3 regions of the Pseudomonas sessilinigenes genome follow, and region 3 is predicted to be linked to each of the others. Evidence: riboswitches for the same ligand, from Rfam matches in the RefSeq annotation. Region 3 holds a riboswitch; each other region holds the start of a gene.

Region 1 (4,466 bases), 3.4 Mb from region 3:
CTGAACATCCAGCATGGCGTACCGACCCTGTCGCTGTGCCACGACCTCAACGGTCAGACCCTGCTGCGCAGCTTCCACCTGGATGCGCACCTGAGCGGCACGCCCATCGCCCAACTGGCGTCCAGGGCCCGCCTGCTGTTCATCGCCGCCCACCCGCAACGCTTCGCCGAGAGCTGCATCAGCGAGATCATCGGCTACAGCAGCGAGGCCGGCGAATCACCCTTCTGGGAAGCGGTGGGCCAGCACTTCTTCGACCTGCCCTATATCGAGGCCGAGCGCGTGTGCGCCCTGCAAGGCCGTGGGTTCCTGGCCGAGCTGATGCCCCAGTACCCGATCTATATCCCGATGCTTTCGCAGGCGGCCCAGGATTGCATCGGCCGGATCCATCCCGCTGCCCGGGAAGCCTGTGACATCCTGGTCGACGAAGGCTTCTCGCCCACCCAGTATGTCGACCTGTTCGACGCCGGGCCGACCCTGCAGGCACGCAATAACGAGCTACGCTCGATCATTCAGAGCCGGGTCGCCGCCACTTGCTCGCAACCGCAAAGCGGCCAGGGCCGGCCATGGCTGCTGAGCAACGAACGGCTGGAGGATTTTCGGGCGCTGATCGCCCCCCTGGACGAAGCCCCCGGCGACATCGTGGGCCTGGACCCAAGCGTGCTGCAGGCGTTGCGCCTGGTCCCTGGCGAAGTTGTGCGAGGCGTGGCCTTATGAACCGCGCTGGATTTCGAAACGTGCCTCAATCGCTGCAAGGAGTTCGCCGATGATCGTGCGCCCGATCCGCATCAACGACCTGTCGGCAGTGCTGAGCCTGCTCAAGGGCTGCTGCCGTGAGCTGGACGACCTGAGCAGCGATCCCGAGCGCCTGGCCCACAGGATCCGCTGGGCACAGCGGACATTCGCCGGCCAGGTGGAACGCGCCGATGCCGACTACTTGTTTGTGCTTGAAGATGACGACCAGCAGGTAATCGGTATCTGCGGCCTGAGCGGTGCCATTGGCCTGCGCGAGCCCTGCTACAACTACCGGGTGGGCATCACTCGTGGCAGCGCCCCGGGGCTGGGGATCGAGAAGCAGATCCCGACCCTGTTCCTGTGCAACGAAATGACCGGACAATCCCAACTCTGCTCGTTGTTCCTGCGCCAGGACCAGCGCCAGGGCCATGCCGCACGCTTGTTGTCCACCGCACGCTTGCTGTTCGTCGCCGAGTACCCGGCGCTGTTCGGCGACAAGCTGGTGGTCGAACTGCGTGGCCAGGTCGACAGCGAGGGTGCCTCGCCATTCTGGGACAGCCTGGGGCGGCATTTCTTCAAGATGGATTTCCAACAGGCCAATCGCCTGTCCAGCCAGGGCGGCAAGGCCTCCATCGCTGAACTCATGCCGCGCCAGCCGCTCTACACCTGCCTGCTCAGCCCTACCGCCCAGGCCGCCATTGGCCAGGCCCACGCCAGCACCGATCAAGCGGTCGGCATCCTGCGCGAGGAAGGCTTCAACCACCAGGGCTGCATCGACATCTTCGATGGCGGGCCGGTGATCGAGGCCCAGGTGATGAACATCCGCAGCGTCCGCGAAAGCCGGACCCTGCCGTTGCTGGTGGGCAGCCTGGACGAACAGGCGCCGCTGTGGCTGATCTACAACCGCCGCCTGGAAACATGCCGCATCACCGCAGCCCCCGGGCGCCTGGTCGCCGGTTGCCTGCTGGTGGACCGCCAGACCACCAAGCACCTGCAACTGCAGCCCGGCGATACCGTGCGCGCCGTACCGCTGCTGGCCTGCCTCTCCGAGACCAGCAACCAGACCCAGGTGCGCACCTCCCCCGCCACCGCCTGGTAACGCCGGCCCCCGTCCGTGTAGCCGCTGCCGCAGGCTGCATACGCCGACGCAGCAGGCGCAACCTACTGCCACGCTAAAGCCCCTGTGGGGCTTTGCGCAGCCTCGCAGGCTCGACAGCGGCTACAGGGTTCGGCGGATGATGGGTGCCAGCGCCTACAGGATTGACGAACGGCAGGACGGATGTTCAGATGCCGCCCTGTTTCAGGTGCCTCACGCCGCCGTGCGTGAGGTGAAACGGGAAACCGGTGCGCCCCCAGGGGCAAGTCCGGTGCTGCCCCCGCAACGGTAAGCGAGTGCTGCATTCAACACGCCACTGTACCCAAGGTATGGGAAGGCGAATGCAGCCAGCCTCGCAAGCCCGGAGACCGGCCTGAAGCATCTGTTTGGCAATCCTGCGGTGGGCGGGCATGGGCCGGTGTGGGCGCGTGCGCGTGCCTGCCACCTTCTCCCTGCGTGCTTCCCGAAGACACTTTCGAGAAGACCAAGAATGACAACAACACACACTTCCCTTGCGCGCGACTGGCGTGCTCCGCGCCGTTCCATGGGCGGCGCCCTGCTCGGCTGCCTGTTCAGCCCCTGGCTGCTGGCGGACGACACCTCCCTGAAGCTGGACCAGCAGTTCGTGTCCGCCCCGTCGGTGGAGTCCACCACCGTGGCCGAAATGGCCAAGTACGGCAGCAAGGTGGAAATCATCGATCGCCAGCAGATCGAACGCGCCGGCCCCAGCAGCGACATCACCCGGGTCCTGCAAATGTACGTGCCGGGCCTCTACGTGGCGCCCAAGAACGGCCCCTTCGACTACGGCACCTATTCGCTGCTGGGCGGGCGCAACGATGACACGCTGATCCTGCTCGATGGCGTGCGCCTGAACAACCGCCTGTACGGCGGCCTGTACCTGGATACCCTGCCAGCCAACGCCATCGAGCGCATCGAAGTGCTCAAGGGCGGCCAGAGCCTGCTGTTCGGCACCCAGGCGGTGTCCGGGGTGATCAACATCGTCACCCGCAGCCCACAGACCCGCGACGCCTCCGGCGAAGTCAACCTGGGCCTGGACAGCTTCATGGGCAGGAGCGGCGATGCCCGGGTGGAACGCATCGTCAGCAACGGCCTGGGCGACCTCGGCTTGCTGGCCTATGTCAGCCACAACGTTTCCGACGGCTACCAGCCGTTTCGCAACAGCGCCTACAACACCAGCACCAAGGACAAGAAGCGCTCCTATGAGGTGACCACCTTCGGCGCCAAGGCGATCCAGGGGGTCGGCGACGACTCGCGCCTGGAGCTGTTCTACCAGTACACCGACGCCAACCTGGATTTTGCCCGCGCCGCGAACAACAAGAAGACCACCAACGACCGGGTCCAGCAGATCGCCACCGCCACCTTCGAGCAACGCCTGGGCGAGCGCTTCAGCTACTTCGTCAAGGGCCATGTCAACGATTGGGACACGCGCTACACCCGTATCAACAGCAACGATGATGGCGGCATCAAGGTCATCAACCACAACGACTACTGGGGCTTCACCGACTGGGGCGTGCAAGCCGAGGGCAAGGCCGAGCTGGACGGCGGCCATGTGCTGGTGTTCGGCACCGACAACCAGTGGTTCAAGGGCCAGGACGACGTACTCAAGATCGATGACAACAACGCCCAGGCCAATGCCCTCTACGCCCAGTTGCGCCCGGTGTTCGAGACCTTGCCCGACTGGCACCCGAGCATCGGCGTGCGCCACGAGAAAATCAGCGGCGGCGAGAGCGCCACCGTGGGCATGCTCACCTCGCTGTACGACCTGACGTCCAACTGGCAACTGCGCGGCCAGTTCGGCAGCGCCTTCAAGCTGCCCAATGCCGAGCAGTTGTTCGCCAACGAAGAGGATGAAAAGGGCAACCGCAACCTCAAGCCGGAAAAGAGTGTGAATGCCGAGCTGGGCCTGGACTACAAGGGCAGCCTGCTGGCCGGCGAGTTCAACGCCAGCACCACGGTGTTCCAGCGCAAGATCGACGACCTGATCGCCCTCGACGGCATCGACTGGGTCAATGGCGAAGGCCGGATCAAGGTACGCGGCATCGAGGTCGACGGGCGCTGGCAGTTCAGCCCGCAATGGACCCTCTCGGCCGACATGACCCGCAACCTGGTGGAATCGCGCAACGGCGTGACCCTGAGCAATATCCCCGGCTTCTTCGCCCGCTCGCGACTGGGCTTCGAATCCCAGGACCGGATGTGGGGCGTGGGCGGTGCGCTGCGCTACATCGGCCAGATCGACAGCCCGAAGAAGATCGACTACGGCCACTATTCAGTGGTGGACGCCGACGCCTACCGCTACCTCGACGCGGCCCAGCAACACCGCCTGAGCCTGCTGGTGGAGAACCTCTTCGACCGCGACTACAGCACCAGCATCGCCAGCAACAACCCGCGGGTGGACAACCTGGGACGGCCCTTCACCACCGAGGTGCGCTACACCTACCGCTTCTGAGGACGGCAGCCATGCACAAAGATTATCAACGAGTGCTGTTCGTCGGCCCCGGGCTGCACGGCGGCGCCCTGGGCGAGGCCTTTCGCCGCGAGCTGCAAGCGCTGCGCGGCAACGACGCCAGCACCCGGGTGATCGACACCCTGGACGGTTTCGACAGCCTCTGGGCGGCCC
Region 2 (4,466 bases), 810 kb from region 3:
ATCGATCTGTCGTTGCTGCCCCTGGGGGATGGCCTGACCCTATGTCGCAAGCGCTGAGCTCAGGGTTTCTTGGCAGTGCTCACGCGCCAGATCTTGTTGCCGACGTCATCGGCGACCAGCAGGGCCCCTTGCTGGTCGATCACCACTCCCACCGGTCGCCCCATGGCGTTCTTGTCAGCATCTAGAAAGCCGCTGAGCAGGTCGATCGGCTGTCCTTGGGGCTTGCCGCCGCTGAACGGTACGAAGATCACCTTGTAGCCGCTATGGGGCTTACGGTTCCAGGAACCGTGCTGGCCGATGAAGGCGCCTTCGGTGAAGGGGGCGGGAAGCTTGCTGCCTTCGGCGAAGGCCAGCCCCAGCGAGGCGGTATGCGGCCCTACGGCGTAGTCCGGGGCGATGGCCTTGGCCACGAGCGCCGGGTCCTGGGGCTTGACCCGCACATCCACGTGCTGGCCGTAGTAGCTGAAGGGCCAGCCGTAGAAAGCGCCATCCTTGACCGAGGTGATGTAGTCGGGTACCAGGTCGCTGCCGATCTCGTCCCGCTCGTTCACCGCTGTCCAGAGCGCTCCGCTCACTGGTTCCCAGGCCAGGCCGTTGGGGTTGCGCAGGCCGGTGGCGAACAGTCGGTGCTGGCCACTGGCACGGTCCACTTCCCAGATCGCCGCCCGGCCTTCTTCCTTGTCCAGGCCGTTTTCGCCGACGTTGCTGTTCGAGCCGGTGGTCACGTACAGCTTGCTGCCGTCCTTGCTGGCGATGACGTTCTTGGTCCAGTGGTGATTCAGCGTGCCGCCAGGTAGGTCGAGCACTTTGATGGCGCTGGCGTTGATCCTGGTGTCACCGTTCTGGTAGGGAAAGCGCAGCAACTTGTCGGTGTCGGCCACATACAGGTCGTTGCCCACCAGGGTCATGCCGAAGGGCGAGTTGAGGTTTTCCAGGAATACGCTGCGAGTCTCCGCCACACCGTCATGATCGGCATCGCGCAGCAAGGTGATGCGATTGGCGCTGGGAACGGTGGCGCCGGCGCGCTCCATCACCTTGCCGGCTACCCAGCCGCGAAGGCCCTGGCTGTCGTCCGGCTTGGGCGGGGCATTGGTTTCTGCCACCAGGACGTCCCCATTAGGCAGGACATAGAGCCAGCGTGGATGGTCGAGGTTCTCGGCGAAGGCGTTGACCTGGGTGCCGCTGGCGGCCTGGGGTTTGGTTCCCTGGGGCCAGCCGACGGCCGGGGCGATGTTCAGCGTGGGAATCAGCGTGGGATTGGGTTCCGGCAGCTTGGGGGTTGGGCCGGTTCCATCCGCGACCTGAAGGCTGGAGGTTTCGCCGCAGGCGGCGAGGCCAGCGGCGATGATGAGCAAGGTATGGCGTGGCTTGAGCATGTTGATGTCCCTATGGATGCGCGAACGTTCAATCATAGAGAGGCATGGACGGGCCTGGGTTCCTTGTACTCAGCGGGCTTCCTTGAACAGTACGGCTATTCCGGGGTGATACTGGCCAGCCTCGTTGTGTAGTTTGCGATACGCATAGGGGAAATACCAGGCCACGGCGCAGCAGTGTTCCTTCTGCAGATCGTCAAGCATGTCCTGCAGCTCTTCGGGAGTAGCACTGTGCTGTGCCTTTTGAGGGGCGACGAACAGGCAGCCAAGCTTCAGGTCGCTGGCGTAGCTGATCGCCTTCGCCTCATTGGCGATATCCAGCAGTGCCTGGGTCAGGTTCAGGCTGTTGACTCGTGGCCAGCGCTGGGTGGCCTGGATGTAGGCGCGTTCTTCCTTGGTGGCCAGGTACAGGCCGGTACGAGCGTTGCGTGCACCTTCTTCAAGCTGCTTCTTGCTGGGGCTGTGTTCGAGGGTCACCATCTCGGCCATCCAGGCCGCAGCGGAGAGCAGGCCCAGGTTGGCCTGTTCGTCGAACCAGTAAGGGGTTTCGTTATCGCCGCGGACCGCGTTGTAGCGGTCAATGCAATCGAACCAGCGCTCCAGCATCGGACGCAGGAATTCCAGCCTTGGATTGCTGATGATCATGCCTTGCATCGAACTCACCCCTTATTGTTGTGTGACGGGACGTCATGTCCTGAAAGTGGCTATTTGATATCACTCCCTCCAGTGTGGCACAAGATTGGCGTCAGTTTGTTGATGCAGTGCAGTTTTGTGCAGGATGTGGCGGGCCGCTTCAATTGACGCTCCATTCTCAACCCTCTAACCTTCGCGACTTGTTTCAGGTGCTCTGTGGCCACAGGTCGATAGAGTGAAACAGGGAAGCCGGTCAGGGTCCTCTCCAGCCATGGAGCAGGCGACGATTCCGGCGCTGCCCCCGCAACGGTAGGTGAGTCAAGATTGCGCAAGTGCCACTGTGTCGAAGCAGGCATGGGAAGGCGCGCAGTCCGGCAGCGATGCCGCTCATGAGCCCGGAGACCGGCCTGACTCATCCAACGGCATCACGGTGGGCGATGCCAGGCTTGTGCCGTCTATTCCTGTTCCTGCCCCCAGTTCCCCCAGCCCCAACGGAGAGCTGTCCCATGAGTGAATCCTTCGAGCGTGACGAACGTCACCTGGCGCGCATGCTGCGCAAAAAAGCGGTGATCGACGAGCGTATCGCCAACTCCCCCAATGAGTGCGGGCTGTTGCTGGTGCTGACTGGCAACGGCAAGGGTAAGAGCAGTTCGGCCTTTGGCATGCTGGCACGGTCCATGGGGCACGGCATGCGGTGTGGCGTGGTGCAGTTCATCAAGGGTCGCAACAGTACCGGTGAGGAACTGTTTTTCAGGCGTTTCCCCGAGCAGGTGCGGTTTCATGTAATGGGTGAGGGTTTCACCTGGGAGACCCAGGATCGCCAGCGTGATATCGCCGCCGCCGAAGCCGCCTGGGCGGTATCCCGGGAGTTGCTGAGCGATCCAGAGATCGGCCTGGTGGTGCTCGATGAGCTGAACATCGCCCTCAAGCATGGCTACCTGGACCTGGATCAGGTGCTCAGCGACCTGCAAGCCCGTCCGCCGATGCAGCATGTGGTGGTGACAGGGCGCGGGGCCAAGCCGGAAATGATCGAGTTGGCCGACACCGTCACCGAGATGGGCATGCTCAAGCATGCCTTCCAGGCCGGTATCAAGGCGCAGAAAGGCATCGAGCTGTGAGCGTGAACCCATGAATGATGTTCGTCATTGCCCGGCGGTATTGATCGCCGCACCGGCATCCGGCCAGGGCAAGACTACCGTGACCGCCGCCCTGGCGCGCCTGCACCGCAACCAGGGGCGCAAAGTGCGGGTCTTCAAGTGCGGGCCGGATTTCCTCGACCCGATGATTCTCGAGCGTGCCAGTGGTGCCCCGGTGTACCAGCTGGACATGTGGATGGTGGGTGAGCAGGAGAGCCGCCGCCTATTGTGGGAAGCCGCGGGCGAGGCCGACCTGATCCTGATCGAGGGGGTCATGGGGCTGTTCGACGGCACGCCCTCCAGCGCCGACCTGGCACGGCATTTTGGAGTACCGGTGCTGGGGGTGATCGACGGTACCGCCATGGCCCAGACCTTTGGTGCCCTGGCCTTGGGCCTGGCGCGCTACCAGCCGGACCTGCCATTTGCCGGGGTGCTGGCCAATCGTGTCGGCACCTTGCGCCATGCGCAGTTGCTCGAAGGCAGCCTCACCGAAGGGTTGCGCTGGTATGGCGCGCTGTCCCGGGAGACGGATATCGAACTGCCCAGTCGCCATCTGGGGCTGGTGCAAGCCAACGAGCTCAATGACCTGGACTTGCGCCTGGATGCCGCCGCCGAGGCGCTGGCCAGCAGTTGCCAGGTAGCGCTACCGCCTGCCGTCGGCTTTGCCGCCCCCGTTCCGACAATGTGTGAACCACTGCTCGAGGGTGTACGCATTGCCGTGGCACGGGATGAGGCATTTGCCTTTACCTATGGCGCCAACCTGGACTTGCTGCGAGCCATGGGGGCGCAGTTGAGCTTCTTTTCACCGATCCACGACCGCGAGCTGCCTGAGGCCGACAGCCTGTACCTACCGGGCGGTTACCCCGAATTGCATCACCAGGCGCTGGAGCGCAACAGTGCGATGCTGGCGGCTATTCGTGCTCATCATGGCGCTGGCAAGCCCTTGCTCGCCGAGTGTGGCGGGATGTTGTACTTGCTGGATTCCCTGGTCGATGTCCAGGGCCAGCGAGCCGAGCTGCTGGGCCTGCTCCCCGGCGAAGCGGTGATGCAGAAGCGTCTGGCTGCCCTGGCCTTGCAAGCGGTGGACCTGCCGGAGGGTAGCCTGCGAGGCCATACCTACCATCATTCCCTGACCAGTACCGAGCTTGCGCCTATCGCCCGGGGCTCCAGTCCCAACGGTGGCCGTGGTGCCGAGGCGGTCTATCGGGTCGGGAGAATGACGGCCTCCTATGTGCATTTCTACTTTCCATCCAATCCTGCGGCGGTGGCCGCGTTGTTCGCTCCGAAGCGAGAGGTTGATGTAGCTGGGGGCGTCACGGGTGAC
Region 3 (4,466 bases):
CGGCTGGGCGCGCGCAAGGTGTAGAGGCCTGCCAGCATCAGGGCGAAGCCGACGGCGACCACCAGGTTGCCGCCCGTGGTGGACAGCACTCGCTGCCAGCCGTCTTCCGGTTCCCAGGCTTCTTCGTCGTGGACGTGGCCAGCCATGGCGCCGGGGGCGTGTTCATGGACTGCCTCGGTGGCTGGGGCCTTCTCGTAGGTTTCCGCCTGCAGGATCAACGGGGCGACCCAGAAGCTTTGCAGCAGGGTCAGCAGCAGGGCGGCCAGCAGCCCGGTGAAGCCCGCGGTTTGCGCGATACGCTTGATCATGGGGCGGGTCTCAGTGGCAAGGGAAGGCGGCGCTGTGGCGGGTGTCGTGGGCGGCGTTGTGTACCGCCTCGATGTGCGAGAAACCGGCGAAGTACACCAGGCAGGCGCCGAGGATCGAGGCGCCGATGGCGGCTACCAGGCGCTGGCTCAGGGTGGTGGTGCTGCTGGCGGAATGGCTGGTGCTGCTGATGGTCGACATGGCGCGTTCCCTTGGTTTGTCAGCGGGAAGCGGCGCAGGAAAACCCCGCGTGGCGTTCACGCAGGGTTTGCAACAGCGCCCGCCCACCGCGGGTTTGTTATTCGTGTATTGCGGGCCGGTCTCCGGGCTCGCGAGGGGCTGGGGCGGTTTTGTGCCCTGCCGACAAGTGTCGCCTTCCCATGCCCGGGGGCACAGTGGATCTGACACTTCGCTCGCTTACCGTTGCGGGGGCAGCACCGGACTGGTCACGGCTGGCAAGCGCGTGATTCACCGGTTTCCCGTTTCACCCTGTGAAGGGCACCCGTAACAAGTTGTGTAGCAAATCATGGGCAAGGGGCGCCGTCAATCGCCAACTGCGACCCGAAGCCACCCCGAAGCCACATGCACATTGACCGCTTTCCGCGCTCTGCGTAGCCTTGCGCGTTCGAGGTTCTTCGGCCAGCGGTCGAAGCTAAGACGGGAACGCGGTAGAAGCCGCGGCTGCCCCCGCAACTGTGAAGGGTTCGATTTTCTGCAAAGCCACTGCATGGGCGTCCAGGACGCTGGCGGGAAGGCGCAGGAACTGTCAGTCCAACTGGCAGGCCCCCAGCCAGGAGACCTGCCTCGAAGATGATTCTCACTACAACCGGGCGGGGTGATCCGGTGGCGAAATCAGCGCGGGCCTTGTGCCGTGCCTCTCGTCCCGTATGCCCGCCACCTTCGCCAAAGGGCATCCGATGAAAACACTGGCCAAACTTCCCGTCACCATCGTCACCGGCTTCCTGGGCTCGGGCAAGACCACCTTGCTGCGGCACATGCTGGACAACGCCCAGGGCCGTCGTATCGCGGTGATCGTCAATGAATTCGGCGAGCTGGGCATCGACGGCGAGATCCTCAAGCAGTGTTCCATCGGCTGCACCGAAGAAGAAGCCAGTGGCCGGGTCTATGAGCTGGCCAACGGCTGCCTGTGCTGCACCGTGCAGGAAGAGTTCTTCCCGGTGATGCGCGAACTGGTGGCCCGTCGTGGCGACCTGGACCATATCCTCATCGAAACCAGCGGCCTGGCCCTGCCCAAGCCCCTGGTGCAAGCCTTCCAGTGGCCGGAAATCCGCAGCGCCTGCACCGTCGATGCGGTGATCACCGTGGTCGACAGCCCGGCCGTGGCCGCCGGCACCTTCGCCGCCTTCCCGGACCAGGTGGACGCCCAGCGCAAGCTCGACCCCAACCTGGACCATGAGTCGCCGCTGCACGAGCTGTTCGCCGACCAGCTGTCCAGCGCCGACCTGGTGATCCTCAACAAGACCGACCTGATTGATCCGGCCGACCTGGCCAAGGTCCGCCTGGAAGTGGCCGAGGAGCTACCGCCGGCGGTCAAGGTGATCGAGGCCAGCAGCGGGCGCCTGCCCCTGGACGTGCTGCTGGGCGTGGGTGCCGGCTCCGAGGAGCACATCGACAGCCGCCACAGTCATCACGACCATCACCATGACAGCGACGATCATGACGACCATGACCACGACGCCTTCGACTCGATCTCCATCGAGCTGCCCGAGGCCGACGAAAGCCTGCTGCTCGATGCCCTGACCCAACTGGTGGTCAAGCACGGCATCCTGCGGGTCAAGGGTTTTGCGGCAATCCCCGGCAAGCCGATGCGCCTGCTGCTCCAGGGCGTGGGTACCCGTTTCGACAAGCACTTCGACCGCAAGTGGGGCGCCGATGAAAAGCGTATCACCCGCCTGGTGCTGATCGGCCAGGAATTGGACGCAACCCAGCTGGAAGCGCAACTGCGCGCCGCCCTGGGCGCCTGACCCATGCACCTGCTCAGGACCCAGCCCGGCGGATTCGTGTCGGATGACAACATCGCCGACCTTGGACAAACCCCCGCCGAGCTGGTGATCCTGTGCAGCGGCGACTCCAGCCTGGCGCTGCTGGCCGAGGCCGCCGAGCAGTTGCCAGCGGACTACCCCAGTTTTCGCCTGGCCAACCCGATGCAGGTGCAGAACCACGCCTCGGTGGACCTGTACGTCGACCAGGTGCTGCGCCATGCCAAGGTCATCCTGATTTCCCTGCACGGCGGCATCGCCTACTGGCGTTATGGCGTCGAGCAATTGGTGGAGCTGTCCCGGCGCGGGGTGCAACTGATCCTGGTGCCAGGGGACGATCGGCCCGACCCGGAGCTCAGCGACCTGAGCACGGTGTCGGCCGTGGAGCGCGACCGCCTGTGGCAGTTCCTGCGCCAGGGCGGGCGAGAAAATGCGTTGAATTTCTACCGCTGCCTGAGCGGCTTGCTGGGGCGCGACTACCCCTGGAGCGAACCGCAGGTGCTGCCGCGCACCGCGCTCTATCACCCGGCCAGGAGCCAGGCCAGCCTGGCGGATTGGCAGGCCCACTGGCAGCCCGGCCAGGCGGTGGCGGCGCTGCTGTTCTATCGCTCGCACTTGCAGGCGGCCAACACCGCATTCATCGACCTGTTCTGCCAGCGCCTTGCGACTGCCGGTCTCAACCCCTTGCCGATCGCCGTGGCCAGTCTCAAGGAGCCCGGCTGCCTGGCACAGGTGGAAGACTGGCTGGATGAGACCGGCGCCGGAGTGATCCTCAACACCACCGGTTTTGCCCAGTCCAGCCCCGAGGCGCCACACCTGCGGCCGTTTCGCCGCGACATCCCGGTGATCCAGGCCATCTGCGCCCAGGACAACGAGCCGGGCTGGCAGGCCAGCGAACAAGGCCTGGGCCCACGGGACCTGGCCATGCACATCGCCTTGCCCGAACTGGATGGACGAATCATCAGCCGGCCCATCAGCTTCAAGGACCTGGCCTGGCGCAGCGAGCGCAGCCAGTCGGACGTGGTCTGCTACCGCGGCCAGCCCGAGCGCATGGACTTCGTCGCCCGGCTGGCAAGCAACTGGGTCGAGCTGGGCCGCCTGGACAACCACCAAAAACGCATCGCCCTGGTCCTGGCCAACTACCCGACCCGCGACGGGCGCATCGGCAACGGCGTGGGCCTGGATACCCCGGCGGCGGCGCTGAACATTCTCAAGGCCTTGCAGGCCGAGGGTTATCCGCTGCCTGACGAGCTGCCGGCCAGCGGCACCGAGCTGATCCAGCAATTGCTCGGTGGCGTCAGCAACGATCTGGACAGCCTCGACCTGCGCCCTTGCCAGCAGAGCCTGGCCCTGGACGACTACCAGCACCTGTTCCAGGCACTGCCCGAGGCCAATCGTCAAGCGGTGCTGGAGCGCTGGGGCGCCCCGGAGCAGGACCCGATGTTCCGCAACGGGCGGCTGATGGTCGCTGGCCTGCGCCTGGGCCTGACCTTCATCGGCATCCAGCCGGCCCGGGGTTACCAGGTCGACCCCAGCGCGGCGTACCACGACCCGGACCTGGTGCCGCCCCATGCCTACCTGGCGTTCTATTTCTGGCTGCGCCAGGTCTACGGCGCCCACGCAGTGATCCACGTCGGCAAGCACGGCAACCTTGAGTGGCTGCCGGGCAAGGGCGTCGGCCTGTCGGCCCACTGCTGGCCGGATGCGCTGCTGGGGCCGCTGCCGAACATCTACCCGTTCATCGTCAACGATCCAGGGGAGGGCGCCCAGGCCAAGCGCCGGACCCAGGCGGTGATCATCGATCACTTGATGCCGCCCCTGACTCGTGCCGAGACCTACGGCCCGCTGCGTAACCTGGAGCTGCTGGCCGACGAATACTACGAGGCCCAGTTGCTCGACCCGCGCCGCGCCCGGGAGCTGCAGCGGGACATCCTGCGCCTGGTGCGCGAGACCCAGATCGACCGCGAGCTGCAACTGGACGGGCCGCTGGAGGGCGAGGCCGATGCGGCGCTCTGGCTGCCACGGCTGGACACCTACCTGTGCGATCTCAAGGAATCGCAGATCCGCGACGGCCTGCATGTGTTCGGCGAATCGCCAGAAGGGCGCTTGCGCATCGATACGTTGCTGGCCCTGCTGCGCATCCCCCGGGGCGATGGCAAG

The links. Region 3 has a riboswitch for cobalamin ahead of cobW (cobalamin biosynthesis protein CobW). Riboswitches for the same ligand answer to the same signal wherever they lie in the genome.
Region 1: it holds a riboswitch for cobalamin, as region 3 does, so the genes downstream of both, C4K39_RS12580 (TonB-dependent receptor plug domain-containing protein) here and cobW (cobalamin biosynthesis protein CobW) in region 3, are expected to answer to the same signal.
Region 2: it holds a riboswitch for cobalamin, as region 3 does, so the genes downstream of both, cobO (cob(I)yrinic acid a,c-diamide adenosyltransferase) here and cobW (cobalamin biosynthesis protein CobW) in region 3, are expected to answer to the same signal.

What each region holds. Positions count from the first base shown of each region.
Region 1 covers NZ_CP027706.1:2,674,626-2,679,091, reverse strand. Annotated here, with positions in the region: gene C4K39_RS12590 (arginine N-succinyltransferase) at 1-714, shown strand, start outside; gene C4K39_RS12585 (arginine N-succinyltransferase) at 764-1,831, shown strand; cobalamin riboswitch at 2,018-2,219, shown strand; gene C4K39_RS12580 (TonB-dependent receptor plug domain-containing protein) at 2,373-4,295, shown strand; gene C4K39_RS12575 ((2Fe-2S) ferredoxin domain-containing protein) at 4,307-4,466, shown strand, end outside.
Region 2 covers NZ_CP027706.1:6,889,982-6,894,447, reverse strand. Annotated here, with positions in the region: gene C4K39_RS31435 (O-methyltransferase) at 1-57, shown strand, start outside; gene C4K39_RS31430 (PQQ-dependent sugar dehydrogenase) at 60-1,376, opposite strand; gene C4K39_RS31425 (hypothetical protein) at 1,446-2,027, opposite strand; cobalamin riboswitch at 2,197-2,431, shown strand; gene cobO (cob(I)yrinic acid a,c-diamide adenosyltransferase) at 2,513-3,124, shown strand; gene C4K39_RS31415 (cobyrinic acid a,c-diamide synthase CobB) at 3,135-4,466, shown strand, end outside; gene bluB (5,6-dimethylbenzimidazole synthase) at 4,462-4,466, shown strand, end outside.
Region 3 covers NZ_CP027706.1:6,078,294-6,082,759, reverse strand. Annotated here, with positions in the region: gene C4K39_RS27790 (CbtA family protein) at 1-308, opposite strand, end outside; gene C4K39_RS27785 (CbtB domain-containing protein) at 319-507, opposite strand; cobalamin riboswitch at 604-827, opposite strand; cobalamin riboswitch at 918-1,127, shown strand; gene cobW (cobalamin biosynthesis protein CobW) at 1,224-2,291, shown strand; gene cobN (cobaltochelatase subunit CobN) at 2,295-4,466, shown strand, end outside.